2 linked regions of the Zymomonas mobilis subsp. mobilis ATCC 10988 genome follow. The protein of the gene in region 2 interacts with the protein of the main gene of each other region in a pairwise test. Links are inferred from orthologs where the notes say so. Each region holds a gene or a part of one and is shown on either strand. Other genes may lie near its edges. The genes, in order: rlmB and ZMOB_RS00795.

Region 1 (15,150 bases), 760 kb from region 2 along the record:
TGTGCGTGATCGTTACAAGATAGGATGCTGTCTTCTTTTTATTATAGCGGCTTTTGCTGTGATAACGGTAAAGGTTTGGCCTTCCTTTTCAGGAAGAATTGACCAATCCTATCATTTTCAACCTTTCGACACGCTTTATTTAGCGGGTATTGATGATGCAGAAATCATTCTGGGTGATGATTATTCTGTTAATCTTCAAGTCGCGCCAAAGGCTGTGAAGTCTTTGGATATCGAGTTCAAAAATAATAGCTTGAATATTCTATATAAGAAAAATTGGCTAAACTATCTCGATTTTCACAAATCACCTGTCAAAATTCGGATTACACTGCCTGTTTTGAAAGAATGTGTTTCTTCTGGCGCTGGCTTTGTCTCGATCGAGGGCGAAGTCAGAAATCCTTTGACCGTTATTTTAAATGGCTCGGGGAAAATAAATGTTTCCAGTGCTATTCGTGATAATTTGACGGCTATTTTAAACGGGTCAGGCGCGATCTCTTTTTCAGATATTCATGCTGACAAAGTCGTATCTGATATTATGGGTTCTGGTCAGATTACTTTTGCCGGAGATTCACGATCTGCTACACTTCGTCTTATGGGATCTGGCAAGATGGATGTCAGCAAATTCCAGTCGCAGACTGTTAATCTATCTTTGATGGGCTCCGGCGATATTGAAGTAAAGCCGGACGCGGATATGAGCCGTTGGAAGATTTCCAAAATGGGAAGTGGTAATATCCGGCAGCAAAAGGCTATACCCCTAAAAGGATAGCCTTGCCGTTAGCGATGTAACAGAAAAAGAGCGCTTTCTGCACGCCAATTGGCTGCGGTGGCGGAAATTTGCCTGTTATGAGAGAAAAACCAGCTTTCTTTTACTTGGTAGTGATGCTGTGCCGTGAAGTCATAGAAATCTTCAATAGTCAGCATATGAATGTTATCAGTTTCATACCATGAAATAGGCAGATTGGGGGTTACTGGCATCCGTCCCCTTAGCATTAAAGCCATGCGCACTTTCCAATAAGCGAAATTCGGGAAAGAGATAAAAGCATAGCGTCCGATGCGTAAAAGCTGGTTCAAAACCTGATGTGGGGCGCGTGTCGTCTGCAATGTCTGGCTTAGGATAACAAAATCAAAAGCCTGATCAGGGTAATTGATCAGATCTGTGTCGGCATCACCCTGTATAACCGATAATCCTCGCGACACCGCATGGCCGACATTAACGGGATTGATTTCGATGCCACGGGCATCAATATTTTTGCTCTTTTTTAAAGAAGCGATCAGCGTACCATCGCCGCAGCCAATATCCAGCACCCGACTTTCAGGGATGATATGATTGGAGATAATAGCAAAGTCAGGCCGCTCCGGTTGCATTGACAGAGACAATTTTACCGAAGGGTCTTCCAGAATTTGAGGATCTTTCAGAGACATTATGCGCGGTCACCTTCTAAAAAGCCATGAACCGTTCGGTGAAGGTCTGGCGCATCCAACAAGAAAGAGTCGTGGCCGTTCGGGTTAGATAGCTCCATAAAGCTGACGGCGGCCCCTGCCGCATTAAGGGCATGGACGATAACCCGCGATTCTGAGGTGGGGTATAGCCAATCACTATCGAAGCTGATGACGCAAAAGCGGCTTTTGGTGCCTCTGAACGCATTGGCCAATTTCCCACCATGCTCCTCTGCAAGATCGAAATAGTCGGTCGCTCGAGTGATGTAGAGATAGGAATTGGCATCAAAGCGTTCAACAAAACGGATGCCTTGATGTCTAAGATAGCTTTCAATCTGAAAATCGGCATCAAAACCGAAGCTCTTTTCCTGTCGCGATTGTAAGCGCCGTCCGAAACGGGCGGTGAGACCGGATTCGGACAAATAGGTAATATGTGCGGCCATACGGGCAACCGCCAGACCGGCAACCGGTGGGTCTTTTTCTTCGTAATAGTTACCTTGGCGCCATTTCGGATCCGCCATGATAGCTTGCCGACCGACTTCATGAAAAGCGATATTTTGTGCTGAGTGACGGGCTGTTGACGCAATAATAACGACTGATTTTACCCGATCGGGATAGGTCGATGCCCATTCCAAAGCTTGCATTCCGCCCATTGAACCGCCGATCACGGCCTTTAATTGCCGGATGCCGAGATAATCGAGTAATTTAGCCTGCGCCCGCACCATATCCCGAATAGTAATCACCGGAAAATTCATCGCATAAGGTGTTTCTGTTCCGGGCATAAAGCTGGAAGGCCCCGTTGACCCCAGACAAGAGCCGAGAACATTGGAACAAATAATGCAATAGCGTTCGGGGTCGATGGGTTTGCCTTTGCCAATCATCCGCGACCACCAGCCCGGTTTGCCAGTAATCGGGTGGTCGGATGCCGCAAATTGGTCAGCCGTTAACGGGTGGCAGATAAGGATCGCATTGGAAGCATCTGCATTGAGGTGGCCATAGGTTTCATAAGCAATTTCAATTCCGGTGAGTAGGCTGCCCCCATCAAGAGCCAGTTCTCCCGGTAAAGTAATATGCCGTTTAAGGCCAAAGCGTCTGTCGTTATTCATTATCTATTGTCGATTGGCGGTTACAGCAGGGCTTGTCAACGCAGGATTGGGATTATCGGCAGGAAGCCGAGGGTGATCTTTCTATTTTGTATAATATTGCGTCGTTTTTGTAACCATAAAGTCAGCATGATGAATAAATTCTGTTTTGGAATCGCCTGTTATGGATATTCGCTGCAATCTGTAATAACGCTTTTCAATAGAGCAAAGGCAGAAGCTTTTATGCCCTATCAGGCAATGGACAAAGCTGGACTCTATTTTTAGAGAAATCCTTGGCCTTGTGTTTTGAATATTCTCAGCTCAGCGCTGAGAGGGATGGGGCGTGGTTATTTTGAGCCATCATTTTGTCGGAATCTGCGCTTTGGAAGTAAGGAGTATTATATGTCCAAGACCGCTTTAATTACGGGAGCAACGGCAGGTTTCGGCGCAGCGACAGCACGGCTTTTCGTGCGTCATGGCTGGAAAGTGGTGGCAACAGGTCGCAGGCGTGACCGTTTAGACGAATTGGTTCGTGAGCTGGGTGAAGAAAATCTTTTTCCGGCGGTTTTTGATATTAGAGATGAAAACGCCATGAAGGAGGCGCTGGCTTCTCTGCCTTCCGAATTTTCTGAAATGGATTTGTTAATCAATAATGCCGGTCTTGCCCTTGGCACCAAGCCTGCGCCTGATATTCAATTGGATGATTGGCGTATCATGATCGATACCAATGTCACTGCCTTGGCCGTTATTACCCAGCATTTATTGCCTAAGCTGATCGAACGTCAGGGTATGATTATCAATTTGAGTTCGGTTGCTGCTCATTGGCCTTATCCCGGCGGGAATTGCTATGGTGGGACAAAAGCCTTTGTCCGTCAATTTTCTTATGGTTTACGCTGTGATTTGCATGGCACCGGTGTTCGTGTAACGTCTATTGAACCCGGTCTTTGCGAGAGTGAGTTTACTTTGGTGCGAACCAAAGGTGATCAGAAAGCCTATGATGAAACCTATAAGGGGGCAAAAGCTCTACAGCCGGAGGATATCGCCGAAACCCTGTTCTGGGTCGCCAGTCAGCCTGCCCATATTAATATGAATTCGATTGAGCTGATGCCAGTCAGTCAAACATGGAATCCATTCCGAATTTATCGCGGTTAATTATTAAGGTCTTTTGTGACAGAATATTCTGATAAGCCCCATCTTATTCTGATTGATGGATCGGGTTATATTTTTCGTGCCTATCATCGTCTCCCCCCGTTAACGAACAAGGCTGGACTGCCTGCGGGAGCGGTTTATGGTTTTACCACCATGCTTTGGAAGCTGGTGGAAAATATCCGCAAGCAGGATGATGCCCCGACCCATTTCGCGGTTATTTTTGATTCAAGCCGCAAAAGTTTTAGACAGGATTTATATCCGGCCTATAAAGCCCATCGGCCGCCGCCGCCGGAAGATTTGGTGCCGCAATTCCCGCTTATCAGAGAAGCGACCCGCGCCTTTTCTGTGCCTTCTATCGAGCAGGAAGGTTTGGAAGCCGACGATATTATCGCCTGTTATTCACGAGTTGCCTTAGAACGCGGATTTCAGGTGACGGTCTATTCTTCGGATAAAGATCTGATGCAGTTGATTCAGCCGCGATTAAATCTTTTTGATCCGGTGAATAATTGCCTGATCGGTTCGGAACAGGTCGTTAAAAAATTTGGTGTTGTGCCTGAAAAATTGGGCGATCTTCTCGCCTTGATGGGGGATACCGCCGATAATATACCTGGTGTTCCCGGTGTGGGCCCGAAAACCGCCAGTCGCCTTATCAATGAATATGGTAATCTGAGCGAGATTTTGGAATCAGCACCGGAAATCAAGCAGCCGAAATTAAGACAAAATCTAATCGAATATAAAGAAACGGCTATTTTATCTCGTGAATTGGTAGCTTTGGTTGATGATAAGCCTTTACCCGAACCACTGGATAATCTGGTGGTGAAGGGGGTTGATATGACTCCTTTGCGGGATTTCTTGAGCGAGCAGGGCTTTTCTTCTTTATTAGCGAGAGCTGGGGGAGGGCAGAGCGCACCCGTTGCTGATGGCAGTAAAGAGATGGCCGCTTCTTCTTCGCAGAGTTTCGACCCTGATGCCTATGAAACCGTGATCGATGAAAAGGCTTTGGATCGCTGGATAGCAGATATCTATCAAAAAGGTCAGGTCGCGGTAGATACTGAAACTGACAATCTGGATGCAACCCAAGCGCAATTAGTGGGTGTCAGTTTGTCCACGGAGGCGGGGAAAGCCTGTTATATCCCTTGTGGGCATGGAGGCCATGATCTTCTTGACCAGAAGCCCGATCAAATGGATTTGTTGCTTCTTGTCAAAAAGTTAAAGCCGGTTTTGGAAGATCCCTCTATTCTGAAAATCGGTCAGAATATCAAATATGATATGATTGTTCTGTCCCGATACGGAATTTCGGTTCAGCCCTTCGATGATACCATGCTTTTGAGCTATGATCTTGATGCGGGTCGCCATGGCCATGGTATGGATGAACTGAGTCTTTTGTATTTTGACCACCAGCCCATCAGTTTTAAATCCGTATGTGGCACAGGAAAATCAGCGATAACCTTTAACCATGTGCCTATTCCGGCAGCGACGCGTTACGCCGCCGAAGATGCTGATATTACTTTTCGGTTGTGGGCATTATTAAAACCGCGCTTATCATCCGATGGTGCTACCCGAATTTACGAAGAGGTTGACCGTCCGTTACCGCCAGTGATTGCTCGGATGGAGCAGGCTGGCATTACGGTCGATAGCGTTGCTTTGCATCATCTGTCTTCCCGTTTTGCTCATGATATCAGTCGTCTCGAAGAAGAAATCTATGCCTTGGCAGGCTGCCGTTTCTTGATTTCTAGCCCTAAGCAGTTGGGTGAAGTGTTATTCGGGACGATGGGGCTTGCTGGTGGTAAAAAGAGCAAAAGCGGACAATATTCTACCAATGTTACGGAATTGGAACGATTAGCGGCCGAAGGTGAGGTGATTGCCTCCAAGATTTTGGAATGGCGGCAGCTTTCAAAGCTGAAAAGCACCTATAGTGATGCTTTGATTGGCAAGATCAATCCTGAAACGGGGCGTGTCCATACCAGCTTTAGTCTGGTTGGGGCGCAGACTGGCCGATTATCTTCTACTGATCCGAATTTGCAGAATATTCCTATCCGCACCGAAATTGGTCGGGAAATCAGAAATGCCTTTATCGCAAAAAAAGGGCATCTGTTATTATCGGCTGACTATTCGCAGATAGAGTTGAGATTGGCGGCGCATGTAGCCGACGAAAAAGCCTTATTACAAGCCTTTCAGGAGAAAGAAGATATTCACGCTTTGACAGCCAAACAGTTATTTGGTCATGTTGATCGTGAAAGTCGGGCGCGTGCCAAGACCATCAATTTTGCTATTCTCTATGGTATTTCGGCTTGGGGGCTGGCAGCGCGGCTGGAAATAGACCGTTTTTCAGCGCAGGAAATGATAGACCGCTATTTTGAGCGTTTTCCTGCTATTCGTCACTATATTGATCGGACATTGGATTTTGTCCGTTTGCATGGCTATGTTGAAACGCCTTTTGGTCGTAAGACTCATTTGCCTGCGATAAAAAGCCGTAAAGTGACAGAAAGGCAAGCCGCTGAAAGACAGGCGATCAATGCGCCTATTCAAGGCATGTCTGCCGATATTATCAAGCGAGCCATGGTGCGAATGGAGCCTGCCTTAGCAAAAGTCGGACTTTCTTCGGTGAAAATGCTTTTACAGGTTCATGATGAACTGATTTTTGAAGTCCCCGAAGAAGATATTGAAAAAGCGAAACCTGTTATTCGTCAGGTGATGATGGAGGCGGCTTTACCGATTGTTCAGTTGTCGGTTGATCTGGAAGTCGAAATCGGCACGGGGACAAGTTGGGGTGCCGCACATTGACAACCCTAAATAAAGAAGAAGCTGAAGCTAAAGATATTGCTATCTTGGCAAAGGGTGGGCGCACCAATGTTTTTGGCTTTCTGTTACGCTTGGCAGCCCGTATCCCCTTTCTTTTTATTGCGGGGCGTATCTATGGTGCCGATGCACTTGGCCGTTTTGCCTATGCTATTTTGGTAACAGAATTTACTGCCCAACTGGCAACATTAGGGTTGACCCGAGGGCTGGCCGAGAAATTGGCGCGCACGAAAAAAGACGAAAATCACGTCGTCGGGGATGCGTTATTGCTATCCTTGATAACCGCTTCGATCGGGGCGGTGATTTTGTCTTTCCTACCTATCCTGATGTTTCGGGGCGCGCCTGTCAGCTTTGCTGACCATTGGTTATTCCCTTGGGTCGTGGTGCCTTTAGTCTGGGCTGATATTGCCTTGGCGGCCTTGGCTTTTTATGGCGATATTGCGGCTAGCGTGAAAGCGCAGGCGATTATCGAGCCTTGGGTGTTGTCTATTTCATCGGTGATTTTTATCTGGATAGCGCCGCATGAAGGTTTGTTATTATCCTATGTTGCCTCGGCAGTCGCGGCTTTGGCTGCATCGCTTTATCCTCTGTTAAAGCGTTTCGGTTGGCCGCATGGTTGGCGTCCCCATATTCCGACCTTATTTTCTCTGGCAAGGCGCAATATTCCCTTGGCCGCTGCTGATGCGATTGAATGGAGTTCGAGGCGGCTTGATATCGTTTTATTGGGGCTGTTTTTCTCTTCTTCAGTCGTCGGGGTCTATTATGTTGCCCAACAGGTCGCCTCTTTGGTGCAAAAGCTGAAAACCAGTTTCGATCCGATTTTGGGCCCTGTAATTACCCGTAGTCTGGAGGCTGGTGATAAAGCGGCGGTTGCCAATCAGGTGCGTCAGGTCGGATTTTGGATTATTGCAGCGCAGACCGGCGTTACCCTTGCTTTGGGTTTGACCAGTCATGGTGTCATGGGGTTAGTGGGCCCTCGCTTTGCTGGTGGTGATGGGGCATTATGCTTTTTGTTGGTTGCAGAAGTGGTAGCCGCAACCGCAGTCATTTCAGAAGCTGCCCTGATTTATATTGCCCCCAAAACCAATATGGCTATTTCGATTGCGATGCTGTCTTTGCAGGCTGCCCTTTCAATTCCGTTGATTTCTGTTTTGCATAAGCATCTGGGACATAATCCTTTACCGTCAGACTTGGCGGCTGCTGCGGGCCCAGCACTTGCCTTGGCGATATCGCTTGGCACTGGCTCCATTTTGAAATCATGCTTGTTACGCCGCCTTTTGAAAGCGCCAGTTTCTCCTTGGAAATGGGCCTTGCTTCCGGCAGTGATTGGGGCAGGGGCTGTGGGAATGGTAGCGCGGCAATTCCCTGAATGGCTGGAACTGTCTTTGGGCGTTATTATGATCTTGGTCAGCTATTCTTCTATTATCTGGTATTTAGGATTTTCGGCTGAAGACCGGATGCTGTTTAAACGCCAGAAAATGCCCGATTTAGCTGAACCCGTGATGAAAGCAGATGAGGAAGAGGCTTGACCGGATGCGCTTTCTTTCTGGTCTATCTTCTTTTTATAAAGCGCACCGGCTGCTGATAAATTTGTCGATTTGTTTGCCGCCGATGGCCCTGTTGTCTTTATCAATAGGGTCAACCCATATCGGTGTTATGGCTTTATGGCAGGCGGTGGCGGGAGTCGGTGACCCAACATCACGATTGATTTTAGGATTGTTACGTTTACCCCGCCTTTGTGTTGGTTTAGCTGTCGGCGCTATTTTGGGGATGGCGGGCGCGGTTAATCAGGGGTATTTGCGGAATCCTTTGGCTGACCCTTCTTTATTAGGTACCTCTAATGCCGCTGCTTTGGGGGCTGTTTTAGCTTTCTATTTTGGGTTTTCTGCCCGCTTTCCTATTTGTTTACCTCTTTTTGCCTTTATCGGTGCTTTGGCTGGGTTATTGCCTTTATTATGGTTTGTCCGCCGCCATAATGACCCACAAAGCCTTATCCTAGGGGGCGTAGCGATCGCAGCTTTTTCGGGAGCCTGTATTAGTCTTGCTTTGAATTTATCGCCCAATCCCTTTGCCGCTATGGAAATTATGACATGGTTGATGGGGGCTATTACAGATCGAAGTTGGAACCATGTCTGGCTTCTTATTGCGCCGTTTTTTCTGTCTTTATTTTTGTTTAGGCGCACGGCACCCGCCCTTGATGCGTTGATCTTAGGGGATGACGTTGCTGCCAGTTTGGGATTTGATCTTGCTCGATTACGTTGGTTGATTATGGCCGCTTTGGCGATAGGGGTCGGGGGTGCTGTTGCGGTCAGCGGCGCAATCGGTTTTGTCGGCTTGATTGTGCCGCATATTCTCCGCCCCTTTACTCGTCAGTTGCCTTCTGAATTGTTATGGCCTTCTGCTATTGGGGGCGCTTTATTAGTGACCTTGGCTGATATCCTTGTTCGTCTGTTACCGACACAGAATGAATTGCAACTGGGGGTCGTGACCGCTTTTATCGGAGTACCTATTTTTTTCCGGCAGGCCATAAAAGGCGTGGGAGCGATGAAAAGCCTATGATACATCTGGCTGCCGGCAATATTCTGTTTAAAACGGGTAGCCATCAGGCTGCCATCACCCTCCGTGGCAGTTGTTCCTTTGAGGGGGGTATTCTGACCGGAATGATTGGTGCCAATGGCGCAGGTAAAACCACCTTTTTAAAAATATTGGCTGGCTTGCAATCTCCGGAAAGAGGGCAGGTTATTTTAAATGACCGTCGCCTTGCTGATTTGTCGCCGCAGCAAAAAGCAGAGGCGATTGCCTATTTGCCCCAAGATCGCCGGATCCAATGGCCCGTGAAAGCATGCGATCTGATTGCGCTTGGTCGTTTACGCTATGGGCGGTCGTTAAACCGATTAAATCAGCAAGATAGCCATGCCATCGCCCATGCTGTTGAAACAACAAAAACGGGTGATTTACTTGATCGTTCTATGGATTCACTTTCTGGCGGTGAGCAGGCGCGTATCTTGTTAGCGCGGGCTTTAGCGGTTGATGCACCTATTTTATTAGCAGATGAGCCTTTGGCTGCCCTTGATCCCGGTTATGCCATGCAGATTATGGAAGTGTTATCACAAGAAGCCCAAAAGGGACGGATTGTTGTTGTTGCCTTGCATGATTTGACCTTGGCAGCGCGCTATTGTGATCGGCTTCTTTTATGGCATCGGGGTGAAATCGTTGCTGACGGTAAACCCGAAACAGTTTTGACCCAAGAGTGGCTAGAGCAATGTTATCATATAAAAGCGATCAGCCAGAATTATAGGGGGCATTGGTTAGTCACCCCTTATGATCGGGTGGATTCCTGAAATTAATTTTGGAGTTTACCTTAATTATATAAATTATCTTTAATCACAGCTTGTTTAATGCCGAAAAAATGTCCACTCTTATAAAAGGTAACAGGACAATTAAGTCAGTTATCGGCCTTTGATTATCTTAATTGGGGTGAAGATAGCAAAAGATTGCCGTTACATTCTTGCCGACTTGTTTCGGAGAGAAAAACGCTTCAGCACCAACGGGAGGGAGGACGTATCATGAATTCCCCGAAGAAACCAGCTAATGGTGCCATGGCTCTGGTGGAAATGAAAGAGTTTGCGACCTTTCCGGCTGCAACTCAACGCTATATTCGTCGTTCATTGGATATTGGTCTGAAACGCCATGACGTTTTAGAACGGTGGTCGCGGGATGTTATCGAAGCGGCCAGTATTCGGGCGCAGACTCAAGTGTATCATCATTTGGATACGGTTCGTCATCACTTGCCGGATGACAATGGTTTGGAATCTTTGCAGCATTTCATGACGCCGCTGATTATTATGTCGGCTTTTGATTTGGGGCAGGATCGTCTGAACAGTTTCTCAGCCTATCGTTTTCTTTACGAAAGGCTGATTGGGGCGGCTGTGCGTCCTTGGTTACCATCAGCGTTTTGTGCATCGGCTGCTTTGCCGCATCTTCATCCTGAAAAGCGTCGTGCGCTTTTGCAGTCGATTAGTGAGGCTGCCGTGACGGCACCCGGATGGTCGAACCGTCCGCCTTGCTTTATTCCCGAATGGGTTGAAAAGGTGCAGCAGCATCTACCGAATTAGTGTTTTTGATATTTTGAGGAAAGCCTCCGAATGACACGGCGGCTTTTTTGTTTTTGAGTGTAATTTTAAAGAAATGGAAAGGCAGCCTCCTTTTGGAAAGAATGCTGCCCTTGTGATTAGTCTTGGCTATTGAGCTTTTCCGCTGCCGCATAAAGGGCGACAGCCACCGCATTCGAAACGTTCAGGCTCTCGATTTTAGAGCTGATCGGCAATTTCGCCAATTCATCGCAATGCGCTTCAGTATTCTGCCGCAAGCCTTCGCCTTCTGCTCCTAAGACTAACGCGGTTTTTCCGCTGCCTAAGGTTTGGGATAAGGTGGCTTCTGAATGACCCGTCAAACCAATACGCCAATAACCGGCTTCTGCAATTTCATCTAAAGCCCGCGCCAGATTGGTCACTCTGACCCAAGGAACGACTTCCAAAGCACCACTGGCTGCCCGTGCTAAAGCGCCGGATTCTGGCGGTGCATGGCGATCTTGTGTAATGATGCCGAGGGCATCAAAGGCCGCCGCCGAGCGTAGAATAGCCCCGACATTATGGGGATCTGTCACTTGATCGAGAACTAGAAGCGGGCGTTTATCTGTTTCTGGCAAATCCAAAAGGTCAGCCAGCCAGATATCAGGAAGAGGATCAACCTCGATAACAATGCCTTGATGCGGGGCATCATTAGGAACAAAACGACCCAGATCGGCAACGTCAGAAAGAGTGACCGGAATAGATTTATCAATATTATAGGGTGCCAAGGCTTCCCTTGTAGCCCATATCCGCCGGATATGGCGTTCTGGATTGTTGAGAGCCGCTTCAACCGCATGGCGTCCCCAAAAACGAGGATGAGAGGGGGAGGCCTTATTCCGGCTTCGAGCCATAAATTTATTCCTTAATGCAAGTCTTGGGTTATCTTAGGCGATATTATCACTTTCGAGATAAATGCCTATTTGAAAGCCGTCATATCGTTTCAGTTTACAGGATGTAAAATAGACAATCGTGATTTTGGGCACTTTTTTTCAGATAAATGAATAAAAAATAATTATTTTTCAAATATCAGCTTGACAAATGGTGATATTTTCGCCATTCAACCCCCTCAAATAAATTGCCTCCTTGTGGACAGGTGGCCGAGTGGTTAAAGGCAGCAGACTGTAAATCTGCCGGGCTTCGCCCTACAATGGTTCGAATCCATTCCTGTCCACCATCATTTACCCTTCCTTTGGTAAATGATTAGGCCAATTTATCTCTTATTCTAATCCTTAAAATTTCTAATAAAGTCTGGCCTAAACGGTCTAGATTGCTAGCTTAGTCGTGCAACTATCCTGAGCCTGTTTTTGGATATTTTTATTTACCGATACCCCTAGAGGATAAGAGTATCCTTAGTTGTTAGGCTTTTTATTCAGTAGCTGTCTTTTCGAAGTTATATTGGGCTTTGAATTTGAAGTGCGCTTAGTCTTTATAAGCCGATTGCAAAGCGGCGGTATCTTCGAAGATTTTGTAGGAGATAATAAGATTATTTTCTATTTTGCACACCAGCGCCCATTCCGATTTGAATAATTTACCTGTCTTTTTGACTCTATGCTGCATGTAGCCATAGCCAAAAACATAATTTTCAGAGTCTGACCATTCGAAGCATTTGAAGTCTTCGGTATCGAATAATCCTGATAGAATAGATAAAAATTTTATGACACCTTCATGGCCGTTATAGCGGCCATAGATTGGGACATCGCTGGGGCCTTGGGCTTCGAAGACAGCATTTTCATGAACAAATTGCAATGCGCCTTGTATATCGCCTTTAAAAACATGGCTGAAGAATTTTTGAACAGGATTGCTCATGATGTTTCCTTTGTCCCGTTATAGAAAAAATCTTATCGAATAAAAAAGACCCGCCTTTCTTGGAAGAAAAACGGGTCTCTTTATTAAAGATATTATTTGTTTTTAGTCGGAGACATCAGCTTCAGTCCGGTGAAGAGCGGCGGATTATTACCACGCTGAACCAGAACAAGCACAGTATTGCGACCGGCGGCCTTTGTTGCATTGATAGCGGCGACCGCATCCCCGATACTGGTTACCGGATGTTCATTCATAGACAGAATGACATCGCCACGGCGCAGACCTTTTTCTGCGGCATCGCTGGATTGATCGACATTCGATATCCAGAGGCCATGCGAATTCTGCGGAATGTTTAACCGGTTCGCTACTTCAGGAGTGACAGGCTCTAAGGTGATACCCAGTGCTGTCCGTGCTGAATTGCGAGGGGTATTCTGGTTGCTGTCATCGTCGCTATCATCGTTATCTGGCACACCATTTGAAGCCAGTTGATCTTCTGGCGGGCGTTCTGCCAGAACCGCATAAAGCGTCATATGTTTGCCATTGCGGATAACTTCAATCGGAACTTTCGCACCGACGGGCTGGCTAGCCACCAGATAGCTAAGGGTATTATCTGGTGTAACGTCAATATTATTGACCTTAACCAGAACATCACCCTGACGAATACCGGCTTTAAATCCGGGGCCGCCGGGTTCTACCCGAACTACGATTTCACCGTGATCTTTGGGTAAGCCTAGACCGGCTGCGATATCATCTGTCAGCACCTGTATGGCAATGCCCAGATAGCCATGACGGACTTTCTTGCCAGACCGCAATGTATCAATCACAGGTTTGGCGATTTCTGCCGGAATCGCGAAACCAATACCGATATTGCCACCACTTGGCGCCCAAATCGCCGTGTTAATACCGATAACATTCCCGTTTACATCAAACATTGGCCCGCCGGAGTTGCCCTGATTGATGGCCGCATCCGTCTGGATGTAACGGTTATAAGGCCCTGAACCAACGCCACGATGCATAGCGGACACGATACCAGCGGTAACCGAGCCCCCAAAGCCAAAGGGATTACCGATCGCCAACACCCAATCGCCTACGCGGGTTCTGGTCGAATCCCCGAATTGGACGAAGGGAAGGGGTTTTGCTGATTCAATTTTGAGCAAAGCCAGATCTGATGCGGAATCCCGCCCGACAACACGGGCTTTATATTCGCCATGATCCGGTAAAGTAACCGTGATGGATTCGACAACAGCACTGGCCGTGCCTGATCCTTGCTTGTCTGGATCGCCTGCCGAAATAACATGGTTATTGGTCACAACAAAACCATCCGGTGAGACGATGAAGCCGGAACCTAGTGACTGGGCTTCCCTTGTTATAGGGCGTCCGGTGTCTCCGCCGCCAAGTCCCCCGAACAGATCTGCGAAAGGGGTGCCAGCAAAAGGATTAGCGGGCGTTTGGATTTTTACCCTTTGTGTTGTCGAAATATTGACAACGGCTGGCTGTAATTTTTCAACAAGATCTGCAAAGCCGGGTATGGTTCCATTCTTTGAAACCGGTGCATGGATTGTTCCTGGCGCATTTTGGGCGACCTGTGCATCTACCGGCTGCTGGGTGACCATGGTGGCAGTGGCGCCGCCGATAAGTAAGGCGGCAGTAACGGCATAGGCGTAGCGCACTTTGGCAGACCTCCTGATTTTTTTCGGGGGTGTCACTGTCACTCCTTCGTTTAATTCATCATCGTTTTTGTTGGGTATGCTGGTCACGACTTAAATATTTTAAGCCATAGCATCCTTAAGATAGAGCTAAATATAGCATCCGATTAGCTGTTTTAATATAAGCGATGTTTATGAAAGCTCTAGTCAGAATAGGAAAATAATAGCTGAACCTTTTTTGAATGATATTTCAGATATTGGTCACTTTTTCCCAGAATTTTACAATTATTATAGAAAATAAAATCCCCTCTTCTTTAAAGAGATGCCATAGGGTAATTAAGATAATGACCAAACATTGAAATTTTAAGACATCTATATCAGAGTGCAATAGGATTAAAAAAGATCTTGGGATTATTGCGGTTATTCCCTTTAAAAGAGCAGGATTTAGAATATATCATTCGCCTGAATTTATGATGTTTGTGATATTTTCGGCAAGATTTTCTGAATTATCCAAGCTGAATCCAGATATATTCCTCTTTGTTTTCATTTCAGGTTGATTGATGGCTGACCAAGACCGCAATGCCGCTTCTGAAGAAGCCTATCTTTTTGATAAAATACGTTCTGTGTCTGACCCTGTTTCTGGCCAGAGTCTGATTGAGTCTAAACGGCTTATGGCTGCCGAATTAAAAGAGTCTAATGCCCGTTTTGTTATTCGAGCTAATGGTCTGACAGCAGAGCAGCGCGCCCTTCTTGAAAAACAAATATCCGATTTGTTGCAAGCAGATCCTTCTGTTGCCAAGACATATTTTACCTTTGTCTTAAGCAAGCCAAAACCGAAGATTATCGCGGTTGCAAGCGGCAAGGGCGGCGTCGGAAAGTCTACCTTGTCGGCGGCATTGGCTTTATTGTTGAAGCAAAAGGGACGGCGTGTTGGCTTGGTTGATGCTGATATTTATGGCCCGTCACAGGCGCTACTCATGGGCGCCAAACAACAATCTGTTGCGGCTGTCGGTGATCAGTTACGCCCAGTTGTAACCGCAGACGGGATCGCCATGCTTTCTATGGGGCAGATTGCTGATCCTAATCAGGCTATTGCTTGGCGGGGTC
Region 2 (15,146 bases):
GGGTCTTTGGGGCCTAACTGCTGATAACCATAGCCACGGACAGAGCCGCCGCCACCTGCATAAATCCGACGAGAGGGCGCCAGTTCTTGAACCGAGGCACCTTCAATAGAGGCAACGCGAAACCGACCAGCCAGCACAACATTATCTGCTACAGGGTAGTAACCGCTCGCATCGAAAAGCATTCGGACATAGCCACGTAGCCCAGAACCGATTGAAGTTTCAGGACTCAAACGCATATTCAAGCGGTAACCTTTAGTTGGATTCATCAGATTGTTGGAGCGGTCATATCCCAATTGTCCGGGAAGCGCCGCGATCAGATAAGAACGGGTTAATCTTTCGGATCGAGAGAAATCATAACTCCGCTCGTTGGTCTGTGTTAATTCTGCTCCGATAGAATAAGTCCAGCGCTTTTGCCATAACTGGGTAGATTGTCGCGACAAGCTCCCTCCGAGAGAAAAGCTATAACCATTATAAGCGTCGTATCTCTCCCGACCTGCAGTCAAACCAATTTGAATAACACGGTCTCTTGCCCCAGCATTATTTCGGTTAAAGAGAGCAGAAAGCTGTTGTTGGCGAGTCCCCAAAATCCCCGAAAAAGTTAATGATCCCTCGGGTGGGAAATAATTACGGCTGATCCAGCTACCTTGCGCCTTAAAGCCCTCACCCGTGCCATAACCACCCGTAACAGCAATGCTGTGTTTCTTTCCTCGTCCCTGCCTAACGTCGAGATCCACAATTTCGCTTCCATCTTCGCGTTTTCGGCCTGTTGCAATGGGTTCAACTGAAACATAAGAAAATAGACTGGTTGCCGCTAGAGCTTGGCGGAGATCATCAACCATCTGGCTATCATAGCGCTGACCTTCTTTAAAACGCGCAATATGAGAGATGTGTTTGGCATCCAGAACAATATGCTTATTGTTGCTAACGATAATAGAACCGTAAGATCCAATATTTCCTGCATTTACGGGTAATGTATAGTCACCTGTATGCGTTTCATCATCCAGCAGGATTGTCCGATCGCCAATTTTTGCAAAAGGATAACCATAATGCGGCAGAGTTATGAGAATATTATTTTCAGCCTGCTCTATATGGGTCGCAATAATCGGATCCCCTCTATGCAAATTTAATGCGACGCGGGCAATTCTTAGAGGTTCATCCTCACTGCCGGTCAAATTTATTTGTCCTAGCTTGTAGATCGAACCTGCATTGACATCATAGCGAACATTATACTGCCCTTTTTCTATCGGAGTAATAGAAAGAGCTGCCTTGCCATCATAATAGCCTTGAGATCGTAAAATCCGGTTAATCAACTCTTGGTCATTGGTTGCTCTAGCACCAATAACCGATAGGCTATCGGCCTTATTCTTATTCGATAGTAAAACAGAATAGTTTTTGAAAGCCTGATCAGTATCGATATTGCTGAGACCTTTGGCATCTACCTTGTATCGGAGGTCGTCACTTTCTTTGGCAAGAACCACATGTTCATTCATATCAGGCATAAAGTGAGAAAGGTCGGGCAGTGGTTCTGATAAGGCAGGATCAAGCGTAACAGAAGTTGTCTCTTCGATATTCTGTGCCGTTTTTTCTTCTGATGCGTCAGAATTAGCCAAGAGGTTCTTCGGATCTGAAACAGTTTCGGTGTCTAAAGCTTTAACCCCTCTGCCATTAGAATTTTCTCCTTGAGATGAAGATTCTGATGTTCTTAAGGGTAAATGGGATGATCCATCTGCTTTAGAGGCTTCTATGGAAGGTTGGGATAACGTCGGCAAATGATCAAAAAATGACGGATCAAAAGGGTCAATGGCAGGATTAGGTGACGCTGCTTTATTACCGCTATCTGTTTTTGGAGTGGATACGTCTTCAGCATGGGCTGAAAGCGATATCAACCCAACAGAAAGTAAACATATTCGATGTATTTGACGGAAATAATGTCTAAAAAGCATTATTTTGGCCGACGAAGCAGTTCCAATCCTTTGCGTGCTGAAAAATAATAGCCTTTTCCCCCATCCTTTTTACGTATTTTATTCTGCGCTGCTGGCAGAAATATTTCTGCTCGTAAACCGCCTTCTTGAAGATTGGTTAGAGACAGTTTGCCCTCTTCTCTTTTTACCGTCCGATCGACAGTCGCCAATCCTAACCCAAGGCCAGCCGTATTGCGTTGGCGGGCTGTATCCAATCGCCGGAAAGGTTGCAAGACTTGTTCGATCTGATCTTCTGGAATACCGGGTCCGGCATCATCAACTTGGATATACACTCCATTTTCATCATGATGGAAGCGAACAATCGCCTTTTTTCCATAATGAAGAGCATTTTCGATCAGATTACTAATGGCGCGTTTCATAAGAAGAGGGCGAGTTGTTACATCGTAATGGGAAGGTCCTTCATAAGAAATATCTTTTCCTGCATCTTTAGCTGCATTGACCAAGGTTTCGATAATCGCCACAATATCGGTTAATCTTTTAACTTCAGGATCTTGATCACCGCGCAGAAATTGCAGGACAGATTTAATCATCGTGGCCATCTCTTGAAGGTCAGCCTCTACAGCTTCACGGATGTCATCTTCTTCAATAAAACTTGCCCGTAATTGCAAACGGGCAAGTGGTGTCCGTAAATCATGGCTAACGGCGGCCAGCATTTCGGTTCTTTCCCGTAGCATATGCTCAATGCGCATTTGCATCTGGTTAAAGGCCTGCGCGACATGCCGTAATTCTTTAGGTCCTGTTTCTTTGAATATATGCTGTTTCCCATCACCAACCTTGGCAACGGCTTTGGAGAGAGAGCGTAAGGGCGTCACAAAGGCTTGGATGATTAATCCACCGACTAATCCAGCGCCAATAACAAGAATGATAGCTGTTGTGAGGCGATTAGTTAGCCAAGGCATAGCTGGATTGGGTACCAATGTTTGGAAAACTAGCCAGCTTCCATCGGATAGCTTTATTTGACCCAATAAGTGATCCCGTCCCAATTTAGGGGCAAGATCTATATGAATATCCATAGGCAATATTTGGGAATCGTGGCTTAGAATTTGACCTTGGATCAGATCAACCAGATGGCTGTCGCTATTGATATGAATATGTTTAATTTGATCACGAGACCAAAAAAAACGGATTTCTCGATTGGAAAAATTATTGGCAATCATCGGACGTCGTGACGGCCTATCCTGACTGATAATCCGCCTTGCGACCAGCACCCGTTCGGTAATAGCCTGAGTGGCATCCGCAACATAGGTAAGTTGGCTCGCCTCTTCCGAAAAGACGAGGCTGAGCAGTAATTCAAGCAACATCGTTGCCAAAAGAACAATTGCAATCCTTCCGGCTAAACCCGGCGAAAGCTGCCGAAAAAGATTATGAGGCCACCTCAATCCTGAGAAACCGGTACTGTAAACATATAGCCGACCCCGCGAATGGTGCGTATCATGTCACCAGCCTCTGTTTGGCTAGACAGTTTACGACGCAATCGACTGACTAAAACATCAATACTTCGGTCAGAAGCCTCGCTTAGCCGACTGCGAGATAATTCTAACAGCCTTTCGCGTCCGATCACTCGTTGTGCATGTTGTAAAAAGGATAAGAGCAGATCAAATTCGGCACCTGACAATTCGACGCCAGCCCCTGTCGGAGAATGAAGTTCACGGCGGTCAGGGTCAAGTACCCAGCCTTCAAAATGAATAAGGTGACTTTGTGGATTCCCATCCGCTTCTTTAACCGCTTGACTGCGTCGCAAAACGGCACGAACTCTTGCTACCAATTCTTTTTTACCAAAAGGCTTCGGGATATAATCATCCCCACCCAGTTCTAATCCGACAACTCGATCAGTTTCGTCATCGCGCGCACTCAAGAAAATAACCGGAATTGCCATATATTGGCTGTTGCTGCGTAATTCGCGAGTTAGATCCAACCCGTTTTTACCAGGCAGCATGACATCCATTAAAATAAGATCGACCGTTCGGCTTTGTAACTCTTCCCACATTTCTTCGCCAGAGCCTACTGGACAAGGTATGTAGCCATTCTCTTTCAGCACGCGAGCAATTAACGCTCGTAAAGAAGCATCGTCTTCGACGATCATAATCGTCTGGCTTGCCATGCTTTTTCCCCTATATTCTATTGGTTCTTATATTTTATCTTTGGGTATTGTTACCAGATGTCCATCTTCGACTAACCGATAAAAACAACTTTGTGCACCTGTATGGCAGGCCGGTCCCATAGGGATAACTTTCAACCAAAGGGTATCCTGATCACAATCAATACGAATTTCCTGTATTTTCATAACATGACCGGATTCTTCTCCCTTGCGCCAGATCTTTTTGCGAGAGCGTGACCAGAAGGTAGCCTCTTTGGTTGCCATACTCAGTTCAAAGGATTCTTTGTTCATATGGGCGACCATCAATAAAAGGCCGGTCTTTGCATCGGTCAAAACGGCTGTAATTAAACCCTTTTCATCCCATGCAGGATTTAATTTATTTCCATAATCCTGATCGTTTTGCATTCCGCTGTTGCCTTTATTACCATAAAATATTGGGGTAAGATCATACCATAAATTTTACATTTTTGTAAAAAGTCCGACCATTTCAACATGCAAGGACCATGGGAATTGGCCAACTGGCTTCACCCAATGCAATACCCATCCAGCTTCCAAAAGTGTTTTAGCGTCACGGGCAAAGGTTGCAGGGTTACAAGAAACGTAAACAATCCGTCCATTAGGCAATATGGCTAAATTGGCTATTTGCTCTTTGGCGCCAGCCCTTGGCGGATCAAGAATAATACATTCGAACCGAACCAACTCATCTTTTTGTAAAGGGCGGCGGAATAGATCTCGATGCTCAACAAAAACAGCCTTTCCAGCAAGGGCTGCGGCCTGTTTTAAAGCAAGAACAGCATCACGCATACCTTCAGCGGCATAGACGCGTTTATCTTTTTCAAAAGAAAGGGCAAAGGTTCCTAAACCCGAAAAAAGGTCAGCTACAAAACGGGCATCGCCAACAGCCTCTTTGACCATATGGACTAAAGTCTGTTCGCCATCCTTGGTCGCCTGTAAAAAGGCATGTGCGGGCAACGCAACAGGTACAGCGCCTAATGTTACAGTAACCCGTTCCGATTCCCAACGCGTTTCAACGCCATAGCCTTGGTCGATTGAAAGACGAGCGAAACCTTTCTCTGCTGCAAAAGCGGTAATTGCTTCGGTTGCTTCAAGCGTTTCAGGGAATGGCATAACGAGCAAGCAGTCAATTCCTTGATCTGCTAACGTCATTTCTATCTGTGCTAAAGATCGTGGAGCCAGCCATTTTTGCAAAAAACTGCGCAAATCCATGGCGGCCTTAAACAGATTTTTGTCCAATAAAGGACATTCAACGATATCCACCAATTGGTGGCTAGAGGTTTTGTTATAGCCCAAGGTCAGCTTTTTACCGGCCTTAAACGCTCTCAAGGCTACTCTTCGACGACTATACGGGGGCGACAGATGAGCTGTTTTTAACACGGGAGCCGATAAAGCTTGCTGATGGAAAGCCTCGGCTATCCGGTCGGTAAGAAAATTTTTATAAACTTCTTCATCCGCATATTGTAAACGGCAACCGCCGCAGACAGAGAAATGCCGACAAACGGGTTCAATATGATGCGCCCCGAATTCTAATTTACCATCATCGGATATATAGTCATCGGGAACCGAATTAGGGACAAATTGCCCATCTTCAGTCACACCGTCTCCCTTTGATGCCAAGCGTATAATTTTTTTCATGAGGCTACTGTTACTTCCACAAAGGCTGAACGAAGGTGATGGATCAGGTCATCAGCAATCATTCCGGGACCAGCTAGGCGTGCCGCTTCACCATGCAACCACACTGCGGTACAGGCGGCATCGAAGGGATCCATACCGCGCGCTAACATAGCACCACAGATACCCGAAAGGACATCACCGGTTCCGGCATTGGCCAACCATGAAACGGCAGGTTGGGAAATCGCGGCACGACCATCAGGGGTTGCAATAACGGTATCGGCCCCCTTCAAAACGACGACCAAACCCGATAACGCCGCCGCTTTGGTCACTCGGGTCAACTTATCGCCACTAATTCCTTCAAACAGACGTTTAAACTCGCCTTCATGGGGAGTAATAATTGTTGGTTGTTGGATATTCCGTAAGCAATCCAAGCCTTCACGGCTTAATAAAAATAATGCATCCGCATCCAATACCAAGGGATGAGAGGTGTCTAAAGCCATGGAAAGGCGTTGAACGCCTAATTCATCTCTTCCTAGTCCAGGGCCAATAACAAGCGCATTGATACGTTCGTCCGCTAAAGCTTCGCGGCTCCATGAACGATGCACCAAAGCCATGGGGCCAGAAATGGTTTCACCGCCTAACAGAGCGACATAACCCGCCCCTGCCCGCTGTGCGGCAACTGCAGACAAAAGCGAAGCTCCGGCCATAGCGCCAGCTGTAATCGCAACATAGCCTCTGCTATACTTATAATCAGCAGGTGTTGGTGCTGCCAAACGGGGTTTGGGTATTTCAATCAGATCGGGATTTGATATGGTCAGATCAATATCCCCGACTGCAACCCGACCACAAATAGTTGCGGACGGTTCCAAACGGTGAGCCGGCTTTAATGCTCCGATAGCAATTGTCAGATCAAAAGCCGGAATATCAGATAATAAACTACCTTTATCAGTATCGACCCCACTTGGGACGTCAATAGCGATGCGCAACGAGGCGGCTTTCGATAAAGCTGTTAATTTTGATAATAGGGCATTATCCAACGACCGAGACATGCCAACACCGAATAAAGCATCAATAAGCAAAGGTGCCGCTTCGGCTTCATCCAAAGAAGTAACTTTACCAGAGAAAAGAGAACGGGCTTTTTTCGCTGCATCAGTCTTTGGCTCACTATAGGCTGCAACCGAGACAGGAATCCCCCATTCTGCTAAATAACGGGCAACCACATATCCATCGCCACCATTGTTGCCGGGGCCACAAAGGATCAGAGCAGGCATGTTCCCAGCAAAAGAACGTGTGATAGAAGCGGCAACCTTACCGGCTTTTTCCATTAAATCATCTACTGAGCTACCGCATTTCATAGCTGCCATTTCTGCCGCTCTCATTGCCTGTAGTCGTAAAATAGGGCGTGGATTTAGAGCGGATGATCTGATCGAACGATCATGCTGTGGCAATGTTTCTAGTTTGGATATAGTCATAGCTATGGCGCTCACTTCTGGCACCGGAATTTGTAATAATTTCACATAACAGAGAAATAAACATCTACCCTTGCTATGATGCAAGGATAAGGCCTCAAATTGAGGACAAGAAAAGGTTTAAAGCCCTGTTTGTGCATCTTCCGGTATATCGAACTAATACCTTAAATTTAATATCTTATGTTTAGCGCCTATATGGATGATATCTATCGCGTCAACAAGGGTAATAAAAATTATTCTCTTTCCCGATAGAGAAAAGAAATATGCCCGTAATAGCAGGATAAAAAAACTTAATTTTTATATTAAAAGTGGAAAGCTAAAACACATGGTTTTTTTAACCTGTGGTGTCCACCGAATATTTATCACTTATTTTTTAACGAGATAAGCGTTTCGTTAATAACCTTTTTCAAAATTGCGCACCAATTTCCGATTGTATTAGCCTCTTCCAACATATCCTGCCTTATTTCAAAAAGCAGGTAAGGAATACGGTTATTTTCTGCATGGCGATTCATTGTCGTATTCAGAATGCGGCCAGAATAAGGCTCATTTTCGCCAACAACAAGGTGGGCTTGCTTTAATAACGGAATAGCAATCTGTGTCGCTCGGTCATCATTATTGTAGAGCAAACCGATCTGCCATGGTCGATAACAATTTAGGTCGCTTTTCAAGCAAGGCGTAAAACTATGCAAAGAGATAATCAGCCGGGGTCGCTGTTTTTGAATAATATCATCAATATGTTGGTGATAGGGACGATAGAAACGCGACAAACGGGCTTCTTTTTCATCAGCGGTCAAGCCTGTATTCCCGTGAATGACATAGCCATCAGAAATGGCGGGCATCAGCCCTAAAAAATCATTCTCATCACGGTTGAGATCGACAACCAATCGAGATTGAGCCGCAAAAACCCCGTTGCATTGTAACGCCTGACATAGCTGCTCGCCTAATGTCTGAACGCCCTTATCAACGGCAACATGCTCATCATATAATCTTTTGTCGATTCCCAAATCAATATCTTCAGGGACAAAAGCTGAAGCATGATCAACAATCAACAAAATAGAAGAGTTACCTCCTATGATATCATGCCAAACTTGATAAGACACGACTCAACCTCTATCGATTTACGCTTAAGAAAAACACAAAAAACCTTATAGACGATCTTATATCATCTATAAGGTTTTTATTTAGATTAACTTTAATTAATTACTTTTAATTTTTACAATATTTTAAATATTTTTTAAAATTTTAATCATCGTTATAGATTCATCGTAATAATGACGACAAAGCCCACCACTCTGGATGGTCAATATTCAATTTTTTGTAGGCCGCATCTCGGTCTTCAATTTCATCAAAAAGTGCGAAACAAGTTGCTCCCGATCCTGACATCCGAGAAAAACTGACCCCTTTTTGTTGTTGTAACCACTCAACGACTTCTCCAATAATCGGCAATATCTTCCTTGCCGGTGGCTCCAAATCATTACGCCCAGATCGGGCGGCACCTAATATAGACCCATCGCTATCCAATGCGCCTCGATCAATACCATCCCAGTTTTTAAAAATCATTGGGGTCGAACAGGATACTCTAGGATTTACTAATAATAGGGGTTTTTCTTCCAAAGACCGGTCACCAATCTGTGTCAGTTTTTCGCCAACGCCTTCCCCTCTTACTAAACAGGAATCAACACAAGCAGGCACATCTGCACCAAGACTATTAGCAAGGGATAAAAGCAGTTCATGAGGAATTTGATAATGTTGCCCGATCATCCGCAGCATAGCCGCAGCATCAGCTGATCCGCCGCCGATACCAGCTGCAACGGGCAATCTTTTATCAAGAATAATAGAAAATCCAGCGGGTATTTTATTAGGACAGGCCTGCCGTAAAGCTGTGACTGCCCTTAAAACAAGATTATCTTTATTGGCTTCTAATCCTTCTGAAAAAGGACCCGTAATCGTTAAATTATCTTCTGTATCATTCACTTCGGCTTGGAGAATATCGCCATCTTTAGCAAAAGCAAAAATAGTCTCTAATGCGTGATAACCATTCGGCATTTTTCCCCGCACATGAAGCGCCAGATTAATTTTGGCATAGGCTATTTCTGTTAGCTTGGGCACCGCAAAAACTTTCCTAATAATGACGTAACATTCTTAAAATAGGGCTATAACGGATTAGGAAAACTCTGCATCTGTTTTCTAAACAACTTTAGTCAGAATTTTTTAAAATCGACAATGAGTAGCTTAAAATAGATAAAATACCGTTATTAACACATGAATCTTTTTCGCAAAAAATTCACATAAAGCGCAAATATTAATTTAAAATAACACTATAAAAAAAGAATTTTTTAAAAAATCAAAATATTTAATATGTTTAAATGTTTTTTATTCTCAATAAATTTAAATAACTATTTTCAAGGTGCAGCTAGATCAGAGGTTAAACCTAATTCTATTTTTTTCTTAATACGTGATATTGATTTTTCTTCTGCCGTTACTAACGAGGCTTGCCACGAATAGCGAGCTTCGAAATGCCGTCCAGCCGTCCAATAGGCATCGCCTAAATGCTCGGAAATAGTAGATTCTTGCGGCGCATTTTGAACGGCTTTTTCTAAAACTAAAATCGCGGTGTTAATGTTACCAGAAAGATATTGGCTCCAACCAAATGAATCAATAATCGCAGGATCAAGCGGCATCACTTTCAAGGCCTTCATAATCAGCAAGCTTGCGTCTTGAATATTTTCGCGCTTCTCCAATTGTGAATATCCCAAGGTATTCAAAGTAATCGGATTCTCTGGTGCCAAAGAAACAGCCTGCTGATAGGCCGCTTTTGCTTCTGGCCAACGTCCAGCAGAATCTAACAAAGTGCCTTTTAATATCCACATTTGCCAGTCTTGAGACTTTACGCGTTCAACATGAGCCAAAGCGGATAAAGCTGCCTCAAAATTTCCGTTATCGCCTTCTATTTCAGCTAAATTATACCAATCTTCAACAGTTGCATCGGGTTGCTCAACAACATGGCGAGCAAGATTGAGCGCCATATCCTTTCGTCCTTCTTGTAAGAAGAACGATATTTTCATTGAATTAGCCAGATTATAAAAAGGATCGTCGGCAAAAATATGATCAAGAGCAATTCTGGCATCTGATAACTGTCTGATAGAAGATAAAATTTCAGCTGTGACCAACCAACTCTCTGCATTATCGGGTGTCATCCAAGAGGATGCACGCCCTAACCCCAAACCAATAGGCTTCATCAGACTTTGCTTGTCTCCCATAAAAGAGGCAAGGCGAAGAAATAATTCAGAAAGACCAAGCTCGGCTGTCAGCTTAGTCGGGAATGCTTTAGGATTCTTTTCCAACAGCAGTCTAGCTTTCGCTAAAGAAGCACTGGAACCTTCCAACAAAGCCCTAAATTTGGGAGCGTTACGGTGCGACATTATCCCCGCAGCAATAATTCGCAAATGGTTTGCCCGACCGCTTCCGCCTTCCATTACCGGATCAAGAAAAGGCCATGCTTCATCATATTTCCCCATCGCCAGAAGCAGCAATCCACGCGTTTCGGGTACAAAAATCTGTATCGACGCATCTACTTTGTCTAATTCAGCTAAAGGATTTTTTTCTCCTGATCCGAATTTGACCCATGCCCGCAATAGCGGTGCAAAGGGAAAGAGTGGGTAATGGTTCTGCTCCATCCGATCGATGAGTTGATGGGCTTCTTTCCATTTATGCTGCTGAACGGCTCTTGCCAGAATAAGGAATGGCCCATCCCCTGTTCGGAAGCCATCTTTTTCCATATGGGATAATGTTGATAATATTATTTTTGTATTATCTGCGATTTGTGCCTGACGATAAGTCTTTAGAGCAAGACGAGCATCGTCGGGATGTTCTTCAAAAACAGAGAAAAAATCGCGAGCGGCAAGATCTGGATTACCAGAAAATGATGCCACTTGCCCTTCTACATAACGTTGAAGGGGGGACTGCTTCACTTTATGCGCAGAAGCCGAGGCTAATGGAAAAGTGAATAATAGCGATAGCGCTATAAGACGAGGAAGTGGGGTCATAACTGATAAAACAGACTAAAGTTTCTTGCCATGGCGAAACTCTACCAAAAAGATAGGCTTCCGACCTAGTACCATGGCAAGAGTTATTTAATCTGACCTTTTTGTTTCTTGGTATTTTTACATATTGGGATAGTTTGGGCCTTCGCCACCTTGAGGCGCTACCCATTCGATATTCCCAGTCGGATCTTTGATATCGCAAGTTTTGCAGTGCAGGCAATTTTGCGCATTTATTTGAAGTCGTGGCTTACTGTCTTCTTCTATGATTTCATAGACCCCAGCTGGACAATAACGACTTTCTGGAGAATCATATTCTTCCCAATTTACCTTTATCGCGACAGAAGGGTCTTTCAGCTTTAGATGACAAGGTTCATTTTCATCATGCTGCGTATTTGAGAGATAAACAGATGACAAACGATCAAAACTGATTGTCCCATCAGCTTTAGAATAATTTAGCTTTTTAGCCTTATCTTTGGAAACAAGTGTAGAATTGTCAGGACGATGCCCTAATGTAAACGGTAATTTGATCCCTAGACTTCTCATCCAAAGATCTGTTCCTGCAATAGCAGAACCTATTAAAGGACCAAAATGAGCAATAGCAGGTTCTGCATTCCTGGCATTTTTGAGCTCAGCAGCAAGCCAACTTTTTTCAAAATTATCAGGATAGTCTTGCAGTAGATCAGATGGAGTCTCTTTCTGTATAGCCGCGAAGGCCGCTTCAGCTGCTAACATAGCAGATTTCATTGCCCCATGTGTACCTTTGATACGAGGAACATTAACAAAACCAGCAGAACACCCAATAAGAGCACCACCAGGAAAAATAAGTTTTGGAATTGCTTGGTAACCACCCTCGTTAATGACGCGTGCACCATAAGCAATCCTGCGCCCCCCCTCCAGCAAGGGTCGAATGGACGGGTGTTCTTTCCAGCGTTGGAACTCTTGGAAAGGAGAAAGATAAGGATTGCTATAACCTAGGCCGACAACGAAGCCCAATGACACTTGATTATTTTCTTGGTGATAAATAAAGCCACCGCCGACTTCACTTTTTAATGGCCATCCTTGTGTATGGATAACGCGTCCAGCGACATGCTTTTCAGGCAAGACTTCCCAAAGTTCTTTAATCCCTAAGCCATAAACCTGTGGCTGACTTTCTGCGTCGAGCTCGAATTTGCGAATGACTCTTTTTGTAAGATGTCCACGTGCACCTTCTGCAAAGAAGGTATAACGGCCACGTAGCTCCATACCGGGCTGGAAATCAGGTCTTGCTTTTCCATCTTTGCCGACGCCCATATCTCCAGTAATGACACCTTTTACTTGGTCATTTTCGTCATACAAAATATCTGCTGCGACAAATCCGGGAAAAATATCGACACCTAAGGATTCAGCTTCTGTGGCAAGCCAACGGCATAAAGAACCAAGCGATCCCGTATAAAACCCTTTATTATGCATGAAGGATGGAAGAAATATCGATGGCAGGGTTAAATGTTTTTTAGGCGTTAAAACCCAATGCGGGGATTCTGTTACCTTAACAGTCAATGGGGCGCCTCGTTCACGCCAATCTGGGATAAGTTCATTGAGAGCGATGGGGTCAATTATAGCCCCAGAAAGAATATGGGCACCGACTTCAGCCCCCTTTTCTAAAACGCAAACAGTAATATCCTGATCGTTTTTTTCCGCCAGCTGCTTTAACCGGATTGCTGCAGAAAGACCTGCAGGTCCAGCCCCTACGATGACAACATCATATTCCATGGATTCGCGTTCTGACATTTCCCCCATAATCCTTATGGTTTATATAACAATCATCCAACCTATAGCGAAGATTGTTATCGTTGGTTACTGATAATAGGATATTGACTGAATTAGATTTTCAAGCCGGACGATTATATTTTTAACCTTGATATTAAGGTATATTTAACAAGGTTTCCTAAAAGGAAAGGAAGAATAATAGAAAATTATGCTACTTTCAAAAGGGTTTTATAAATAATTTTTATCGACAATTTTATAAGTTACCGCAATGATAGTAACTTTAAGATCAGAATTTTTATGTTTTGAGGAATTAGGTCCCTGAATATGGCATTCAAAAGTCTTCTGGAATGGTGGCAGCAAGCAGGTGTTGACATCTTAACCCAAGACATTCCTCAAAATTGGTTTTCAAAAAATCACCCAGAAAATTCTTTATTTAAACCGTCGGACAATAAAAATATCAGAGAAAATAATTTTTCTAAAAATAACCTGCTAAATTTTAAGAAGAATGAAGAGATATTATCAGCGCCATCTTTAATAAAAAACATCCCTCAGAATATATCTAGTTTTCAATTATGGCTTCAAAATATTTTTGGAGAAAAATGCCTTTTTTCTGAGGTCAAGATTTCGCCTAAATTGATGGTTTTAAGCGAATCTCCAGAAGCCGAGGACATGGCTCAAGGTCAACTTTTTTCTGGCAAGGCAGGTCGATTATTGCATGCTATGCTAGATACATTATCTATAAAAAAGCAGGATATATATTTTGCGACTATGTCGCCGATTGTTGAGCATATAGATTATGTTAAAATATCGTCCTATGCCGCAGGTAATTCTCTAACTTTTCATGACTATACTTTGATTGCAGCGCAACATATTTCGCTTATCAAACCAAGATATCTACTTCTTTTAGGGGATGCGCCCAATCGTGCATTGTTACAGATGAATACCATGGACGCACGCAAAAAAATACACGCAATAACAGTGAATAATGATAATATTGACGCATTCGCATTGCTGCATCCTAAAATGCTGTTGGAAACGCCTTCCTTAAAAGCCATAGCATGGAAAGATTTGAGGGTATTAAAAGGGAAGATAGATGAAAAGACAACCGCAGACGAATAAAGGCAATATCAATCTTCTTTCTTATAAGAAGAAACGGTATTTTAAAACAGCCTGTAGTTTGGCGATGTCTTTTTTGTTATTCCCTCCTACACCCTCCGCGTTTGCAGCAACAGTAACAAATAAAAATCCTGTTATTGAACCTGGTTTTCTTTCTGATGATGATATTGCATTAGAAAATAGCGAAACCGATTTTTCGCAAGTTGTTGTGTCCCGTGTGGTACCAATAGATAATGTAAAAGAAGTTTTATCTCCACGAGAGATACAGGGATATAAGGCTTGCCTTTCGGCCATACGCCATGGCAGTTGGCAAGCTGCACAGCAATGGATATCTTCGAATCCAGACGGCCTACTAACGGGTTTTGTAACAGCTGAACTTTATTTGGCAAAAAATTCACCTAAAGTCAGCCCAGATGATATTATCAATTTAATTCAGAAGTCACCTTACTTACCTCAGGGTGAGGCTTTGGCACGTCTTGCTTACAACCACGGTGTAAAAACACTTCCACCACTGCCAGAAAAAAATAATTTATTCTTTTTATCAGGCGCGCCACAAAGGCCTGTTAATCACCACAATGCTACAAACCGTTCAGCTATGGTCTTTGAAACTAAAGCACTGCCTTTAATAAAAGCCGATGCTTCTGATCAGGCTGAAAATTTATTTCAAGATTCTCAACAAAATTTATCTGATGATATCAAAACCGAATGGGCTCAACGTATTGCATGGAGTTACTATTTAAATGGTAATGATGATGCCGCGCGCCGCTTAGCTGTTCAAGCCGAAAATGGCACTGGGCGCTGGACAACTGATGCAAGCTGGGTTGAAGGCTTAGCCGATTGGCAAAAAGAAGATTTTTCAGCGGCTATGCAGGCTTTTTCTCGTGTTGCATCCTATAGCGAAAATAAAGAAATGAAGGCTGCAGGTCTATTCTGGGAAGCCAGAGCCGCGATGGCATCAGGGCACCCTGAATATACTCAAAATTTATTACGTTCAGCTAGCCACATGCCAGAAACTTTTTATGGTCTCTTGGCAGAAAAAGCCCTAGGAAAAACTGTTAAG

Evidence for each region.
Region 1: the proteins of ZMOB_RS00795 (region 2) and rlmB interact in binary tests that used the Escherichia coli proteins (3 or more experiments, as listed by UniProt). The link is inferred for Zymomonas mobilis subsp. mobilis ATCC 10988 from one-to-one orthologs.

The regions. Positions count from the first base shown.
Region 1 is NC_017262.1:918,487-933,636, forward strand. Bases 9,571-12,476 are described here. They hold rlmB (23S rRNA (guanosine(2251)-2'-O)-methyltransferase RlmB), read right to left. Parts: upstream 11,446-12,476; coding sequence 10,696-11,445; downstream 9,571-10,695. Other genes in these bases: ZMOB_RS04095 (ABC transporter ATP-binding protein), read left to right, coding at 9,571-9,805; ZMOB_RS04100 (hypothetical protein), read left to right, coding at 10,031-10,579; ZMOB_RS04115 (nuclear transport factor 2 family protein), read right to left, coding at 12,014-12,400. Outside these bases: ZMOB_RS04060 (GIN domain-containing protein), read left to right, coding at 2-763; methionine biosynthesis protein MetW, read right to left, coding at 772-1,419; homoserine O-acetyltransferase MetX, read right to left, coding at 1,419-2,540; ZMOB_RS04075 (SDR family NAD(P)-dependent oxidoreductase), read left to right, coding at 2,919-3,668; polA (DNA polymerase I), read left to right, coding at 3,684-6,449; ZMOB_RS04085 (lipopolysaccharide biosynthesis protein), read left to right, coding at 6,446-7,993; ZMOB_RS04090 (FecCD family ABC transporter permease), read left to right, coding at 7,998-9,023; more of ZMOB_RS04095, read left to right, coding at 9,020-9,570; ZMOB_RS04120 (Do family serine endopeptidase), read right to left, coding at 12,493-14,067; ZMOB_RS04125 (Mrp/NBP35 family ATP-binding protein), read left to right, coding at 14,604-15,150. UniProt on the Escherichia coli protein: Specifically methylates the ribose of guanosine 2251 in 23S rRNA.
Region 2 is NC_017262.1:160,657-175,802, reverse strand. Bases 4,958-7,859 are described here. They hold ZMOB_RS00795 (bifunctional ADP-dependent NAD(P)H-hydrate dehydratase/NAD(P)H-hydrate epimerase), read right to left. Parts: upstream 7,185-7,859; coding sequence 5,730-7,184; downstream 4,958-5,729. Other genes in these bases: ZMOB_RS00790 (N-formylglutamate amidohydrolase), read right to left, coding at 7,544-7,859; ZMOB_RS00800 (class I SAM-dependent RNA methyltransferase), read right to left, coding at 4,958-5,733. Outside these bases: ZMOB_RS00820 (autotransporter assembly complex protein TamA), read right to left, coding at 1-1,943; ZMOB_RS00815 (ATP-binding protein), read right to left, coding at 1,943-3,283; ZMOB_RS00810 (response regulator transcription factor), read right to left, coding at 3,358-4,083; hisI (phosphoribosyl-AMP cyclohydrolase), read right to left, coding at 4,111-4,485; more of ZMOB_RS00800, read right to left, coding at 4,540-4,957; more of ZMOB_RS00790, read right to left, coding at 7,860-8,281; ZMOB_RS00785 (4-(cytidine 5'-diphospho)-2-C-methyl-D-erythritol kinase), read right to left, coding at 8,442-9,290; ZMOB_RS00780 (tetratricopeptide repeat protein), read right to left, coding at 9,584-11,227; ZMOB_RS00775 (electron transfer flavoprotein-ubiquinone oxidoreductase), read right to left, coding at 11,345-12,991; ZMOB_RS00770 (uracil-DNA glycosylase family protein), read left to right, coding at 13,295-14,089; ZMOB_RS00765 (lytic transglycosylase domain-containing protein), read left to right, coding at 14,064-15,146. UniProt on the Escherichia coli protein: Bifunctional enzyme that catalyzes the epimerization of the S- and R-forms of NAD(P)HX and the dehydration of the S-form of NAD(P)HX at the expense of ADP, which is converted to AMP.